2 regions of the Modestobacter sp. VKM Ac-2978 genome follow, and region 2 is predicted to be linked to the other one. Evidence: riboswitches for the same ligand, from Rfam matches in the RefSeq annotation. Region 2 holds a riboswitch; the other holds the start of a gene.
The links. A riboswitch is a leader RNA that binds a small molecule or an ion and turns the genes downstream of it on or off. The one in region 2 is predicted to bind cyclic di-AMP.

Region 1 (7,475 bases), on a different contig from region 2:
GGGTGTGCAGCCCGGTGTCGCCGACGATCGACGGGTCGGTGAGCGAGTGGCAGTACACCTCGAAGGGGACCACCTCGGGCAGCTGCCCGGCCGCGGCCTGCGCGTACGCGGCGTCGAGCTGGCCGGCAGCCTCGTCGACGTGCACGGTGCCGCTGAAGACCCGGCGGGGATCCGCGCCGGACCGCAGCCCGGGCAGCCGGCGCAGCACCATGTTGACCTTCAGCTGCGACCCCGACGGCCGCGGCGCCGGGGCGGCGCCCAGCAGCTCGTCGAGCACGGCCGGGGCCGCGCCGCTGACCAGGTGCCCGGCGTCGGCCGCGTGCGCCGTCCCGTCGGCGTCGGTCCAGTGCACGGTGACGCCGTCGGCCCGGGTCTCGACCGCGGTGACCTCGGCGCGGGTGAGCAGTGCGGCACCGCGCGCCCGGGCTGCGTCGGCCAGCGCGCCGCTGACCGCACCCATCCCACCGACCGGCACCCGCCAGCGGCCGGTGCCGTTGCCGATGAGGTGGTACAGGAAGCACCGGCCGGCCAGCCCGTCGGCGGCGTGCACGTCGGCGAAGGTGCCGATCAGCCCGTCGGTGAGCGCGATGCCCCGGACCTCGTCGTCGGTCAGGTGGTCAGCGACGACGTCGGCCAGCGGCCGTTCCCGCAGGTAGCGCCAGATCGCTGGGTCCCGCAGGCGCGCGGTGACCGCCGCCTCGCTGGGCAGCGGTCCGGTCAGGGTGGGGGCCAGGTCCTCGGCGAGGGTGGTCAGTCGGCCGTAGAACCGCTGCCAGCCGGCGAACTCGGCGTCCGAGCCGGTGAGGGCGCGGAAGGAGGCCGCCGTCTCCGGCCCCTCGTCCCGCTCGACCAGCAGCCCGGTGGCCGCACCGCCGCGGCGCAGCGGGGTGTAGGAGGCGACCGCCCGGTCCAGCAGGGTGATCGGCAGCGCCAGGTCGGTGACGACCCGGTCGGGCAGCAGGCTGACCAGGTAGGAGTAGGCCGACAGCCGGACGTCGACGCCCGGGAAGACCTGCTCGCTGACCGCGGCGCCGCCGAGCACGGCCCGCCGCTCCAGCACGAGCACCGACCAGCCCGCGCGGGCCAGGTAGGCGGCGGCGACCAGCCCGTTGTGGCCGCCGCCCACCACGACGGCGTCGTACCGGGCTGCGGTGCTCACGCCAGCTCCCGGGCGAAGCAGAGCGAGAACGGGTCGTCCACGTAGTGCCCGAACGCCGGGACCGGCCGGTAGCCGGCCGCGGTGTACAGCCCGATCGCCTCGGGCTGGCGCGGCCCGGTCTCCAGCAGCACGGTGGTCCAGCCCCGACCCACCGCCTCCGCCTCCAGCCCGGTGAGCAGCAGCCGGGAGACGCCGCGACCGCGGGCCGCCGGGACGACGTACATCCGCTTGAGCTCGGCGGTGCCGTCCCCGAGGGGCCGCAGCGCGCCGCAGCCGATCGGCGTGCCGTCGTCGTCCCGGGCGAGGAGGACGACGGCGACGTCGGCGGCGGACGGCGGCACCCCCGGCTCGCTGGCACCGCCGTAGCGGGCCCGCAGCTCGACCTGCTGGGCGGCGGTCAGCGCGGCGACGTCCGGGTCGTCCCACGAGGCGGCGGAGAGGGTCGGCACCAGGTCATCCTGGCGCGCCGTCGTCCACCCGCTGCAGCAGCCCCCAGGCGAACCGGGCCCGCACCCGGCCGGGGAGGTGCACCTCGAAGTGACTCGGGACGCCGGGGTCCACCGCGGCCGCGCCGGGCAGGGTCACGACGTCGTCCACCACGTGCTCCCAGACGCGCAGGGCCCCCGGTGCGGCGGCCGGCACCGCGGAACCGGGCGCGCGGACCAGCTGCTCGTGGAGCACCGCGCCGTCCGGGCCGCCCAGCACCTCCCACCGCAGGTGCGGCCACAGCGGCAGCGGCCACCGCCGGACGACGAGGTCGACGTCACCGAACCGGCGGTCCTCCTGATCGGCGGGTGGACCGAGCACGGCAGCGCGCAGCACGAGCCCGCGCGGTGCTCGCTCTGTGTGATGGAGCGCGCGCCAACGACGGTGCGCGGCACGCGCCTCGGCCCGGTCGGCGCCGAGTCTGGGCAACGCCTCGGCGACCAGGTCGGGTCGCGTGTCGGCCATGCGGCGGAGCAGTACGAGGCAGAACTCCCGCTGTGCCAGGCCCTTCACGCGGCGAGCCTGTCACGCTCGGTGAGCGTGTTGGAGCACACGCCCGGGGATTTCCACAAATTGACCCCAGTCGTTTGTCACGAGCACATAACGCACGTACGGTCACCAGCGGTCCTGACGGGCAGCGCAGTCGCCCACCCGGGTGACCACCGACAGGACCGCCGCCGAACCACACGGCTCGCCGCAACACTCGCGGGCTCGTGGACCGGGGACCCACCGCAGCACTGGGGTGAAGCTCCGCACGGCCCGCTCGCGGGCCCGAGGAGCCGGGCGTCTTCCCGCCCGAACCCGTCAGCTAACTCGGTAGGCGGCAGGTGGAAGAAAGGACACACCCGCCGAACATGGCGAGTTCGCACATCTCTGTCCGTCGTGGCCGCAACGGCCGACGGGCCCTGCTCACTCTGTTCGTCGCGGGTGGCGTCGCCCTCGCACCGGTGCCCGCCCTGGCGGCTCCTGAAACACCCACCACCTCGCAGGAGGCGGCCGAGCTCATCGCCGCCCGCGGTCACGACCTCGAGGTCGTCACCGAGAAGATGCACGAAGCGACCGACGTGCTGACCAGCATGAAGGCCGCCTCGGACGCTGCCGCCGCCGAGCTCGTCGCCGCTGAGGCGGCCGTGATCGAGGCCCGTGACCACGTGCGCCAGGTCGCCCGCAGCGCCTTCACCGGTGAGCAGCTCTCCTCGCTGCAGGCCATGCTCACCAGCTCCTCCGCCGACGAGATGCTCGACCGGATGGGCACGCTGGACAGCATCGCCGGGCACAACAACGAGGTGCTCGGGGTCGCGCAGCAGGCCACCGTCAGCGCCGACGAGGCGAAGGCCGCTGCCGAGAAGGCCGCTGCCGACGCGGAGGCCCAGGTCGCTGAGGTCGCTGCCCAGCAGGCCGACCTGAACGAGCAGATCGCCGAGTACCAGGCCGAGTACGACCGGCTCTCCGCCGAGGAGCGCGAGCGCGCCCGCATCCTGGCCGAGCAGCACGCGGCCGCAGAAGCGGCGGCAGCCGCAGCCGAGCGCGAGGCCCAGGCCGCCGCGGCGGCGGAGCGCACCAACGCCCAGACCGCCTCGCGCGACGAGCGCACGGCCCCCGCTGCCCGTGCGGCCGCCCCCGCCCCGGCCGCCGCTGCGGCGCCGGCACCGGCTCCGGCCGCGCCGGTCGTGGCCAGCAGCGGCGCTGCCGCCACCGCGGTGAGCACCGCGATGGCCCAGCGCGGCAAGCCCTACGTCTGGGGCGCCACCGGCCCGAACTCCTACGACTGCTCCGGGCTGGTGAAGTACTCCTACGCCGCGGCCGGGGTCAACCTGCCCCGCAGCAGCCGGCAGCAGGCGGCGTCGGGTCGGGCGGTCTCCCGCGGCGAGCTGCAGCCGGGCGACCTCATCGCCTACTACAGCCCGGTCAGCCACATCGGCATCTACATCGGCAACGGCCAGATGGTCCACGCGCCGACGTCGGGTGACGTGGTCAAGGTCGCCAGCATCGACGCCATGGGCCCCATCACCGCCATGCGTCGGGTCGCCGGCTGACAGCTGCACCACCCCGCGACACCCGCCGGTGCCCCGGTCGCCTGACGGCGGCCGGGGCACCGGCGCGTCCGGGCCCGGTGGCGACGATCACCCGGGTACGCGCACCGGCACCCCGTCCCGCCGGGCACGATGAGGTACAGCCCACGCCATGCCCACCCCGAGGAGCACCGTGCCCGCCGCACTGATCGACCCCACGAGGGTCGCCCGCGTCTTCCGCGTCGTCGCCATCGCCGAGGCCGTCTCCTGGGTGCTCCTGCTGGCCGGCATGTTCGTCAAGCGGGTGCTGCAGGCCTCGGAGCTGGGCGTGCAGGTCTTCGGCCCGGTCCACGGTGCGGTGTTCGTGGCCTACGTCGTCGTCGCCCTGCTGGCGTGGCGGGTGCTCCGCTGGACCCCGGCCACCGGGCTGCTGGCGCTGGCCGCCTCCATCCCGCCACTGGTGACCATCTGGTTCGAGCGCTGGGCTCGGCGTACCGGCCGGCTGCCGGTGGACGCCACCACGCCGGTCCGGGCCGGCTGAGCGCCCGATGGTCACCCCCGTCCTGCCCGCCACCGCCCGCACCCTGCTGGCCCGCACCGCCCGGGTCCAGCGCGACGGCCGGGCACCCAGCCTGGTCGCGGGCGTCGTCCGGGACGGCGGGCTGGCCTGGTCGGCCGGTCGCGGCGACGTCGCCGAGCCGCACACCGACGTGCAGTACCGGCTGGGCTCGATCAGCAAGACGGTGACGGCCCTGGTCGTGCTCCGGCTGCGCGACGAGGGCCGCCTGGGGCTCGACGACCTGCTCGAGGAGCACGTCCCCGACACCCCCTTCGGGGAGCGCACCGTGGGCCAGCTGCTCGCCCACCTCGCCGGCGCGAGCTCGGAGAGCCCCGGCGGCTGGTGGGAGCGCGTCCCCGGCGGGTCGCTGGCCGAGCTCCGGCTGACCGACGACGACGTCGTCCTGGGCAGCGCCCGGCGGTTCCACTACTCGAACCTCGGGTTCGGGCTGCTCGGTGAGCTGGTCGCCCGGCATCGTGGGCGCTCCTGGGTGGAGGTGGTCCGGGACGAGGTGCTGCTGCCGCTGGGCATGGAGCGCACCACCCCGCGGCCCACCGGTCGGGCGGCGCAGGGTGCGGCGGTGCACCCGTGGGCAGACGTCGTGCTGCCCGAGCCCGAGCACGACGCCGGCGTCATGGCCGCGGCCGGCCAGCTGTGGGCGACGCTGGCCGACCTCGGCCGGTTCGCCGCCTTCCTGCTCGGCGACACCGGCGACGTGCTCTCCCCGGCGACGCTGGAGGAGATGACCGTGCCGGCCGGGATCGACTCGTCGTCCCCCGGGTGGTCGGCGTACGGGCTGGGGGTGCAGGTGCTGCGGGTCGACGGGCACACCCTCATCGGTCACGGCGGTTCGATGCCGGGCTTCCTCGCCGGGGTCTTCGTCGACCGGTCCGAGCAGGTCGGAGCGGTGATGCTGGCCAACACGACCAGTGGGCTCGACCCGCTGGTGCCCGGGTTGCTGGCCGACCTGCGGGCCGCCGAGCCCCGGATCGTCGACGCCTGGGTGCCGTCCCCGCCGCCGCTGCCGCTGGACTCGCTCGGCGTCTGGTTCTGGGGGCCGGCTCCGCTGGTGCTGCGCGCCCAGTCCGGTGGCCTGCTGCACCTGGGGCCGCTGCCCGGCCGGTCCGGCCGGGCGAGCCGGTTCGCTCCCCGCGCGGACGGCACGTGGGTCGGGCTGGACGGCTACTACGCGGGCGAGACGCTGCGGATCGCTCCCGACCACCTGGACCTGGCGACGTTCGTGCTCACCCGTACGCCCTACGACCCCGAGGCACCCGTGCCCGGCGGGGTCGACGAACGCGGCTGGACGGCGCCCTAGGCGCTCATCCCCGGGGGTAGAGGCCGGCGGCGTACTGCTCGCCGTAGTACTGCTCCAGCTCGGCCAGTGGCGTGGCGGCAGCCTCCTGGGCGTGCGCGATCCGGGCCCGGGAGGGCAACGCCCCGGGATCCCAGGTCGCCGGGTCCCACAGCTGCGACCGCAGGAACGCCTTGGCGCAGTGGTAGAAGACCGACTCGATCTCCACGACCATGGCCAGCAGCGGCCGGTGCCCGCGGACGAGCATCCGGTCCAGCAGGTCCTCGTCGCGCACCAGGCGGGCCCGGCCCTGCACCCGGAAGGTGTCGCTGCGGCCGGGCGCCAGGTAGATCAGCCCGACGTGCGGGTTGGTCAGGATGTTGCGGAACCCGTCGGCACGACGGTTGCCAGCGCGCTCGGGCAGCGCGATCGTCCGGTCGTCCAGGACGACGGTGAACCCGGGCGGGTCGCCCTTCGGGGAGACGTCGCAGCTGCCGTCGGCCGCCGAGGTCGCCACCAGGCAGAACGGTGAGGCGGCCAGCCAGTCCCGGTCGATCGCGTCCAGGCAGGGGCGGTCCTTGGTGGCGGCGCGCGGCGCCGGTTCACCCAGCAGCTCGCGCAGCTCCGCCTCGGTGGTGATCTCGTCCACGGCGCCAGTCTGGCCCACCGGACCTGTCCCGAGGCCCACCGCGAACCGGCGGGTCCGCCGTCAGGGGAGGTCGAACGCGTCCATCGTCGTCTTCACGACGACGCCGTAGGCCAGGTGCGGGACGACGTCGCTGACCCAGTCGGTGGCCGACCAGGTGCGCGGGTCGGTGATCCCGAGCGCGGTCATCGGGCCGTTGGTGCCGATCAGCACGCCGATCGTGGTCAGCGCCGTCCCGACGAGGGGCTGGGAGCGGAAGCCGGTCGCCCGGGCGAGCCCGGCGAGCACCCCGACCCCGACGCCGGCCGCCAGCCCGGTGAGCGGACCGAGGCCCTGGACCCGGTTCTGCCGGGTCTCCTCGTCGCCCGGGATCGACACGTGGGCCTTCTCCGCGAGCACCTCGACCGTCTGCTCGGGGGTGGAGCTGGTGCCCCGGCCCCGGCCGACCATGTCCAGGTAGGTGACGGCGTTGAGCGCAGTCGTCCCCGCTGCGCCGGCGGCGGCCCCGCGGAGCACCCAGCCCAGCGTGCTGATCCCGCGCTTGCCCTTGCCGATCGTCCCGAACGGGGTGTGCGTGGCCATGGTCGCCGCCCTACCCGGGCCGCCGGGCGGGCGAAACGACCGTCAGCGCCAGCTGAGCCGGCTGCGGGCCGACCAGTACTCCGCCGGCTCCTCGGGTTGCACCCAGCCCGCCGCCGTCAGGTCCGCCGCGGGCAGGTCCAGGGTGCGGGCGGCGGCGTTGCTCTCCAGCTGCGCCACGGTCACCGCGCCGGAGAGCACGACCTCGCACCACGGCTGGGCCAGCGCCGCGGCTAGGGCGAGGGCGTCGACCCCGACGCCGCGCTCCCGCGCGGCAGCGGCCAGCGGGGAGTCCGGCGCGGTGCCCCGGTCGGTCAGCCGGCCGTTGGCGACGCCCTCCTTGACGACCACCCGGGCCCCGGCGGCCGATGCCTCGGCCAGCGCCGGCCCGGCCGAGGGCTCCAGCAGGTTCCAGGTCGACTGCACGCTGGTGAACAGCGGTGCGCCGTCCACGGTCAGCTCCAGCCCGCGCCGGACTGCGTCGGCCTGGGCCGGCCCCGAGGTGGAGAAGCCCAGCTCGACGCCGTCGGCGCGCAGCCGGGCCAGTCGGTGCTGCAGCGGCCGGTCGGTCCACAGCGGGCTGTCGGCGGTCAGCGAGTGCACCTGGTACAGCTTCAGCCACGGGCCGAGCAGCGCCGTCGTCTCGGCCAGCTGCCGCTCGAAGGCGGGTTCCGTGTGCTCCTTGACCTCGTGCACCGTGGCGTCCGGGCGCCAGTCGGCGGTGTAGCGATAGCCCCACT
Region 2 (7,475 bases):
ACCGCGCGTGACCGCTGGTCGGCGCGGCGCAGGAAGACCCCGGCCGCCGTCGTCTCCTGACCGAGGAAGAGGTTCTCGGTGACGTCGAGCCGGTCGATGAGGCTCAGGTGCTGGTAGATGACCGCGATCCCCGCGGCGATGGAGGACCTGGGGTCCAGGGCGTCGTACGTCGTCCCACCGATGGTGATCGACCCGGCGCTGGGTGCGGTGCCCCCGCCCAGGCACTTGATCACCGTGGACTTGCCGGCGCCGTTGTGCCCGAGCAGGGCGTGCACCTCGCCGGCGGCGATGTCCAGGTCGACGTCGTCGAGCGCCAGGGTCGGGCCGTACCTCTTGGTGAGGCCACGGACGGAGACGGTCATGTCAGCCGCCGAAGGCGGTGACGTACTCCTGCAGGTCGGGGCTGTCCGGGGTGACCAGGTACACCGGGACGTCGGTCTCCGGCTCCTCCCCGCGGCCCAGGGCGAGCGGGATGTCGATGGTCGCCTTCACGATGTCCTCGGACTTGACGGTCACCACGCCGCGCACGAAGTCGCCTTCCTGCATCGCCTGGAACAGGGAGAGGTTGCCGTCGAGCCCGCCGACGTAGGTCTCCGGGTCGTCCGCGGCCCGGCCGGAGGACAGCAGCGCCTGGTAGGCGCCCTGGGCGGCGTCACCGACGGCCGCCAGCACCATGTCGACGTCGGGGTTCGCGGCCAGCACCGAGTTGGTGACCGTCAGCGCCTCCTGCGGGGTCACCGCCTGCTGCTGGGCGACGATCTCGGCATCGGGAGCGGCGTTGCGCAGTCCCTCGAGGATCCCGTTGGTCCGCTCCTGCCCGATCTGGGTCAGCTGGTCCTCCAGCACCAGCACCGTGGGGGGCTCGCCGAGGTTCTCCTGCGCCCACCGGCCGGCGTCCTCCCCGAGCATCCGCCCGGACTCGGTGAAGCTGAACTGCAGCGTGCTGCTCTGGTTCTCCAGGTCGCCGCCGTAGGTGACCCAGTACTTGCCGGCGTCCAGGTACTGCTGGGCGATCGAGTCGATGCTGGCCGGGTCCATCGGGAAGGACACCACCGCGTCCACGTCGCTGTTGAGGTAGGTGGTCAAGTTCGACACCTGGGTCGACAGGTCGCTGTTGTCGTTGGTGAACTCGACGGTGACGCCCTGCTCCTCGGCGTAGTCCTGCATCTGCTGGCTGAGCACCGAGTAGATGGGCAGCGAGGTGAAGGGGAAGTCGAAGAGGATCTTGTCGACCTCGGTGTCGCCGCCCGCAGGGGTGGCCGCGGCGGTGCCGCTCTCACTCGTGGTGCTGCAACCGGTCAGCGCCAGGGTCACCGCGAGCGGCGCGACGACGGCGGCGGTGGCTCGATGACGGCGTGCGGACATGAGGGCCTCGTTCTCTGCAGAGGGGACGGCGTCAGGACCGGACGGAGCCCGGCCACCCCGGGACTGGTCCCGCGGGGGTGGTGACCGGAGCGAGCTCCGCTGACGGCATCACCCGGCGGCGGTGAGCTGTTCGGTAGACCCTCGGTCCGATCCGCGGTGGCCGACGACCACCGCGTGCACCCGATCTCGCCGTTTCGCGCACCCGCCCGGGCAGCCCGGCCTGGACCCCTCGGTCAGCAGGCCGATCTCAGTCGGAGCTGGTCGCGCGGCGCCGCACCCGCCGGTCGAACCGGTCGCGGCTGCTGCCCAGCGGCTGGCCGAGGTACCTGCCCAGCACGATGCCGGCGGCGAGGGCCAGGCCGATGGCCGCGGCCCCCACTAGCTCGTCCACCCCGCCCGGCACGTCCGCCTCCACGACGATCGCGAAGAGGCCGCGGTAGATCGTGAGCCCGGGCAGCAGCGGCACGATGCCGCAGACCGCGACGAGCAGGGGCGGGAACCGGAGCCGATCGGTCAGCGCCGCACCGCAGAAGCCGACGACCACAGCCGCCGTCCCGCTCGCCACCGCGGGGCCGGCCCCGAACGCCGCGGTCGCCGACGACGTCGTCCAGGCCAGCGCGCCGGCCACCGTGGCGACCCCGACGGCGTGCGGGCGGGCATGGGACGCGAGGGCCCAGGACCCCGCCATCCCGGCGGCTGCGGCCAGCGCCACGGCGAACGGCACGGTGTACATCGACGGGTCGGTCACGCGCAGCGGGACACCCGCCCGCTGCGCCAGGTCCAGCACGGCGGCGATGCCGACGACGATGCCGGTCGTCAAGGTGAGCACCTCGAAGGCGCGCGCCGCGGCGGTGACCGGGAAGCCGTTGATCGCGTCCTCGGCCGCACCCACGAAGGAGAGGCCGGCCAGGAGCACCACGATCCCTGCGGCGACCACCAGCGAGGTGCGGACCTCGACCTCGGAGACGATGAGGAGGACGGCCGCTCCGGTGGCCACCGCGGCGCCGAGTGCCTGCTGGAAGAACATCGGCAGCCCACGCCGGTCGAGGGCTCGCATCGTCTGCTCGATGGCGGCCGTGGTGAGCGCCGCGACCAGCGCCACCAGCCAGTCCCCGCCGAGCAGGAAGGCGACGCAACCGGCCACACCCGACCAGCCGAGCGCGTGGATCGAGCGGCGGTAGGGGTGCGGCGCCGACAGCACGTCGTCCAGCTGACGGTGCGCCTCCTCCAGGCCCAGGCCGGCTGTCTTGATCTCCGCCGCCAGGTCGGTGATGCCCTGGAGCCGGGTGTAGTCCAGCCCCCGCGGGCGCACGATCCGCATCAGCATGAGCGGTGGGACGTCGTCCGGGTCGTAGCTGATCGTCAGCGAGGTGAACGTGATGTCGACCTGGCAGTCGGTCAGCCCGTAGCCCGCGGCCACGCGCAGCACGGTGGCGGTCACGTCGGCCGCCGAGGCCCCGACCGCCAGCATCGACTCCCCGATGCGCAAGGCGAGGCCGAGCGCCGAGCGCGCGGTGTCCGCGTCGACCCGGCTGGGCTGGGCGCGCAGCGCCAGCGGTGCCGTCGGCGGCCCGGACCCGGAGATCGCCTTGCGCGCCCGGTCCGGCAGGCGGGGGAACCGCCGGCTGCGGTTCCGGGTCGTGGGGTTCATCCCCTGCAGGCTACGGAGCGTCGACGTGAAGTCACGGCTGCCGACCACGAGCGGGTCGTGGCCTTCCCCACTCTCGCGCGGACGGCGCCCCGGGCCCGCTGTCCGGCACTACGGCGGCGAGTCGGCCGGCGCGTCCCGCCACCGGACGGCGTGCCGCCGACGGCACGCCGATGGCGTGACGACCGTCACGAAGACAGCCCCATTGCGGGTACATAACGTTCCGGTCACGCCGACTTCGTGGGCGTGGCGCCGGTCCGCCCAACCCTGCCTGCCGGCCGCCATCCAGGACCTTCAGGGCAGGGGTGGGGAACCCACCGCACACGGCGCGCCGATCCATCGGATGGCGCGCCTCGGGGTGAAGCCGGCATCGCCGGCCGGGCACCGATCGCCCGAACCCGACAGCTAACCCCTCAGGCGGTGATCGGAGATCACCATGCCCAAGAACAGCTCGTCTCGCTTCGTCCGCACGCGGGACGTCCTCGTCGGCCTCCCCGTCGTGGCCGGCGTCTCCGTCGTCACGCTGGGCGTCCTCAGCTCCCCGGCGCAGGCCCACACCACCAGCCCGGCGCCCTCGGTCACCGCGACCCAGGAAGACCGGCACACCGCCGAGCAGGGCGACCCGTTCGCCGCGCTCGCGGGGGCCCACGGGCAGTCCTGGCGGGACCTCTACCAGCGCAACATCGGCGCCTTCGGCGAGGACCGCGCGGCGCTCACCCCGGGGCAGGTGCGGTTCCTCCTCGGCGCCGAGGACGCAGCACCGGCACCTGCTGCTGCTCCGGCGCCGGTCCCGGCGCCCGCCCCGGCACCCGCACCCGCCCCGGCACCGGCTCCCGCCCCGGCACCCGCACCCGCCCCGGCACCTGCCCCCGCACCGGCTCCCGCCCCGGCTCCCGCCCCGGCACCGGCTCCCGCACCGGCTCCCGCCCCGGCACCCGCCCCGGCACCGACTCCCGCCCCGACACCGGCTCCGGCTCCGGTGGTGGCCGTCGCCTCGCAGTCCACGGCGGCCGCCCACATCACCAACACCGCCGGGCCCGTGCAGCCGCGGGCCGCGGCCGCCGCGGACGCCGTCGTGCGCGACGTCCCCGGCGCCGCCGGCATCACCATCGGTGGGACGCGCGGCAGCGCGACCGACCCGAACGGCCACCCCTCCGGGCTGGCCCTGGACTACATGGTCATGTCCGACACCGCGCTCGGGAACGCGATCGTCGAGTACCACATCGCCAACTGGGACGCCCTCGGCGTGGACTACATCATCTGGCAGCAGCGCATCCTCATGTCGCCGACCGGCTCGTGGAGCCCCATGGCCGATCGCGGCAGCGCCACGGCCAACCACATGGACCACCCGCACGTGAACTACCAGGCGGGCTGACCCGCCCGGCCTCGCTCCACCAGGGCGGACACCGTGCCCCCCTGCCCGTACCGCGGGCAGGGGGGCACGGTGCGTCTCCGCCGCCGAGGGCCGCCGACGGTGTCCGACCGTCCGCGTGGGATGGTCGGGGCAGAGCCCACCGCCACGGATGGCCCGCCACGGTGCGGGCACAGTCGACGGCGACCGCGCGAGGCCCGTGATCCGATCCAGGTCCCACGACGTCGTCGCACGGCGGACGTCGCACGATCAGCACCCGGCGCCGGTCGGGTGTCGCTCCCCCGGTGGGCTCGGCGTGGCTCGACGTCGCGCCGGTGCCCGGATGACGACGAGGGATCATGTCCACGACCGACTTCTCAACACCACCCGGGTCCAGGCGTCGCCGCGTGCGGCGGACCGCCGCCCTGGCCGCCCGACCGGTGACGCGGAGGTCGGGCGGGTGGCCGCGGCGCCAGCGCAGCGCGCGGGCCGTGGCCCAGGCGTGGCTCGGCCGCATCGTGGAGCGACGGATCCGCAAGAAGGGCATCGACCTCACCGAGCTGACCTTCTTCCCGGAGAGCGCTCGACTGCCCCTGCTGCGGCGCGGGGTGGACCCGGTGCCGGAGCTCGCCGAGCTGCGCGCCCGCTGTCCGGTGGAGCGGCTCGACCTGCCCATGGGTCTCGCGGCGCACCTGGTCACCGGTTACGAGCAGGCCCGCGCCGTCCTCGCCGACCGCGACTCCTACAGCAACGACATCCGGCACCTGTTCGGCGACGCCGGACCGGGGTCGACAGCAGACGTCGGCGGCCTCGGTTTCACCGACCCGCCGCTGCACACCCGGCTGCGCAAGCTCGTGGCCCCGGAGTTCACCCGGCGCCGGCTGGACCGGCTGGAGCCCACGGTCGAGGCGATCGTCACCCGCCGGCTGGACGAGCTCGCCGCCGCCGGATCGCCGGCAGACCTGGCCGAGCACGTCTCCTGGCGGGTCCCGATGGACGTGATCTGCGGGCTGCTGGGGCTGGACGACGCCGACCACGAGGCCTTCGTCCGGCTGGGCACCCAGCGCTTCGACGCCACGGGGGGTGTGGCCGCGGCGCTCGGTGCGGTGTCGGAGCAGAAGCGGATCCTCCTCGACGTGGTGGCGCGGCAGCGGACGGCGCCCGGGGACGGCTTGATCGGGCGGATCCTCCTGGCCGAGGGCGACGGCATCTCCGACGACGACCTCGCGGGCCTCGTCGACGGGATCGTCACCGGCGGGTACGAGACCACCGCCAGCTCCATCTCCCTGGGCACCATGGTGCTGCTGCGCGACCCCGCCCATGCCGCCATCGTCCGAGGGGGCTCACCGGCCGAGATCGACGGCCTGGTGGAGGAGCTGCTGCGCTACCTGTCGGTGGTCCAGGTGGCCTTCCCGCGGTTCGCCAAGCAGGACCTGGAGCTGGCCGGCTGCCCGATCCAGCAGGGCGACCTCGTCGCCGTCTCCCTCAGCGGGGCCGACCGCGACCCGGCCTGGGCCGGCCCGCAGCCCGACCAGTTCCAGCCGACCCGGTCCCCCGCCGGCGGTCACCTGGCGTTCGGCCACGGGGTGCACCGCTGCGTCGGCGCTGAACTCGCGCGCCTGGAACTCCGCATCGCGCTCCCGGCGCTGTTCCGCCGCTTCCCGGACCTCGCGCTCGCCGTTCCCGAGGAGCAGCTCCCCTGGCGCGGGCTGTCCTTCGTCCACGGCGTCGAGGAGCTCCCGGTCTCCTTCTGACCGCAGCCGCCCGGCCGGGCACGTCGTCCCGGCCCGGCGGTCGGGTCAGCGCTGCTGCCGTCGCGCGACGAAGACCAGACCGGCCAGCACCACCGCGATGGGCGCCCAGGCCGGCAGCCCGAACGGACCCAGCAGCAGCGCCGCCACGAACAACAGCAGCTGGAAGGCCACGAAGAAGCCCGCCAGCATGACGACCCAGAAGACCACGGGCCGCTCGATCTGCAATCGGCGCAGGTGCTCCATGTCCACATCCCCTCATCGGTGTACGTCCCGCAGGGGACACCAGCCACATCGGCACGCGAGGCAGCAACTCCAGTCGACCACACCCAGCCCCCAGCCCGACGGCCCGGGAAGCACAAGAGCACGGGCAGTGGCGCGGGCTCAGGCCGGCTCGACGACGACCTTGCCCTCGATGGGCCGGCGGCGGCTTCGGCGTGCAGCGCGGGCAGTTCGGTCAGCGGGATGCGGCGGGTGACCTCGACCTGCAGGTCTCCGGTGGTGCTGACGACCTTGCCACCGTCGCGGACCAGGCTCACGAGCGTTGAGACGTCACCCGACGTCGCTGGTCCCGGCGCGATCAGCCCGGGCCGGACTGGCCCACCTTGATGACCGCCTGCCCATCGGCGGCACTGAGCACCTCCGCCAGTCGGGCCTCGTCACGCGAACCCGGCGCCGCGGTCAGCAGGACGGCCGACAGGTCGTCACCGGGGATGGCGATCAGGTTCCCGACGAGCGAGACGGAGTCCCCGTCGGACTGGGTGAACGTCGCGCTGCTCTCGTAGGCCTCCACCGGTCGCGGTGCCCGCCACAGCGTGTCGAACCGCCGGCTCCGGGTCCGCATCTCGTCGACCAGGTCCGCGAGCGACGCATCGCCGGGGTACCGCAACAGCGCGGCTCTCAGCTGGGCCGCCTGGATCCTCTCGTGACTGGTCGCGTCGGCGTCGGACTGCTGGAAGGCAGCGAACGGGTGGCAGAAGATGCGCCAGGCCACGTTCCACTCCCAGCGGTCCCCGGTGAGGTCCCAGTGCTCCAGGGCCAGGAACCCGCTGTTGACCGCGACGACGTTCATCGCTGCATCGGTGACGATCATCGGGGTGTCGGCGAACCGCTCCAGCAGTCGCGTCGCGCCCGGGCCGAGGTCGGTCGGCACCTGCCCGTCCGCGGCGGCGTACCCGGCCAGCGCCGAGAGCCGCTCGTAGTCCGCCCGTCCGGCGTGCAGGGCCCGGGCGATGGCCCGCACCACACCGGCCGAGGGATGACTCCGCCCCTGCTCCAGTCGGCGGACGTAGTCCGCGGACATGCCGGCGAGCTCACCGAGCTCCTCCCGCCGCAACCCGGGGACCCGCCGCCCGCCCAC

Region 1: it holds a riboswitch for cyclic di-AMP, as region 2 does, so the genes downstream of both, O2W53_RS08600 (C40 family peptidase) here and O2W53_RS23005 (hypothetical protein) in region 2, are expected to answer to the same signal.

What each region holds. Positions count from the first base shown of each region.
Region 1 covers NZ_JAPVBP010000003.1:206,644-214,118, forward strand. Annotated here, with positions in the region: gene O2W53_RS08585 (phytoene desaturase family protein) at 1-1,159, opposite strand, end outside; gene O2W53_RS08590 (GNAT family N-acetyltransferase) at 1,156-1,608, opposite strand; gene O2W53_RS08595 (hypothetical protein) at 1,613-2,158, opposite strand; cyclic di-AMP (ydaO/yuaA leader) riboswitch at 2,328-2,483, shown strand; gene O2W53_RS08600 (C40 family peptidase) at 2,500-3,681, shown strand; gene O2W53_RS08605 (DUF3817 domain-containing protein) at 3,830-4,198, shown strand; gene O2W53_RS08610 (serine hydrolase domain-containing protein) at 4,206-5,534, shown strand; gene O2W53_RS08615 (pyridoxamine 5'-phosphate oxidase family protein) at 5,539-6,159, opposite strand; gene O2W53_RS08620 (hypothetical protein) at 6,220-6,738, opposite strand; gene O2W53_RS08625 (aldo/keto reductase) at 6,781-7,475, opposite strand, start outside.
Region 2 covers NZ_JAPVBP010000012.1:34,459-41,933, reverse strand. Annotated here, with positions in the region: gene O2W53_RS23020 (sugar ABC transporter ATP-binding protein) at 1-362, opposite strand, end outside; gene O2W53_RS23015 (sugar ABC transporter substrate-binding protein) at 364-1,365, opposite strand; gene O2W53_RS23010 (threonine/serine ThrE exporter family protein) at 1,613-3,016, opposite strand; cyclic di-AMP (ydaO/yuaA leader) riboswitch at 3,333-3,448, shown strand; gene O2W53_RS23005 (hypothetical protein) at 3,450-4,388, shown strand; gene O2W53_RS23000 (cytochrome P450) at 4,856-6,118, shown strand; gene O2W53_RS22995 (hypothetical protein) at 6,164-6,361, opposite strand; gene O2W53_RS22990 (helix-turn-helix domain-containing protein) at 6,696-7,475, opposite strand, start outside.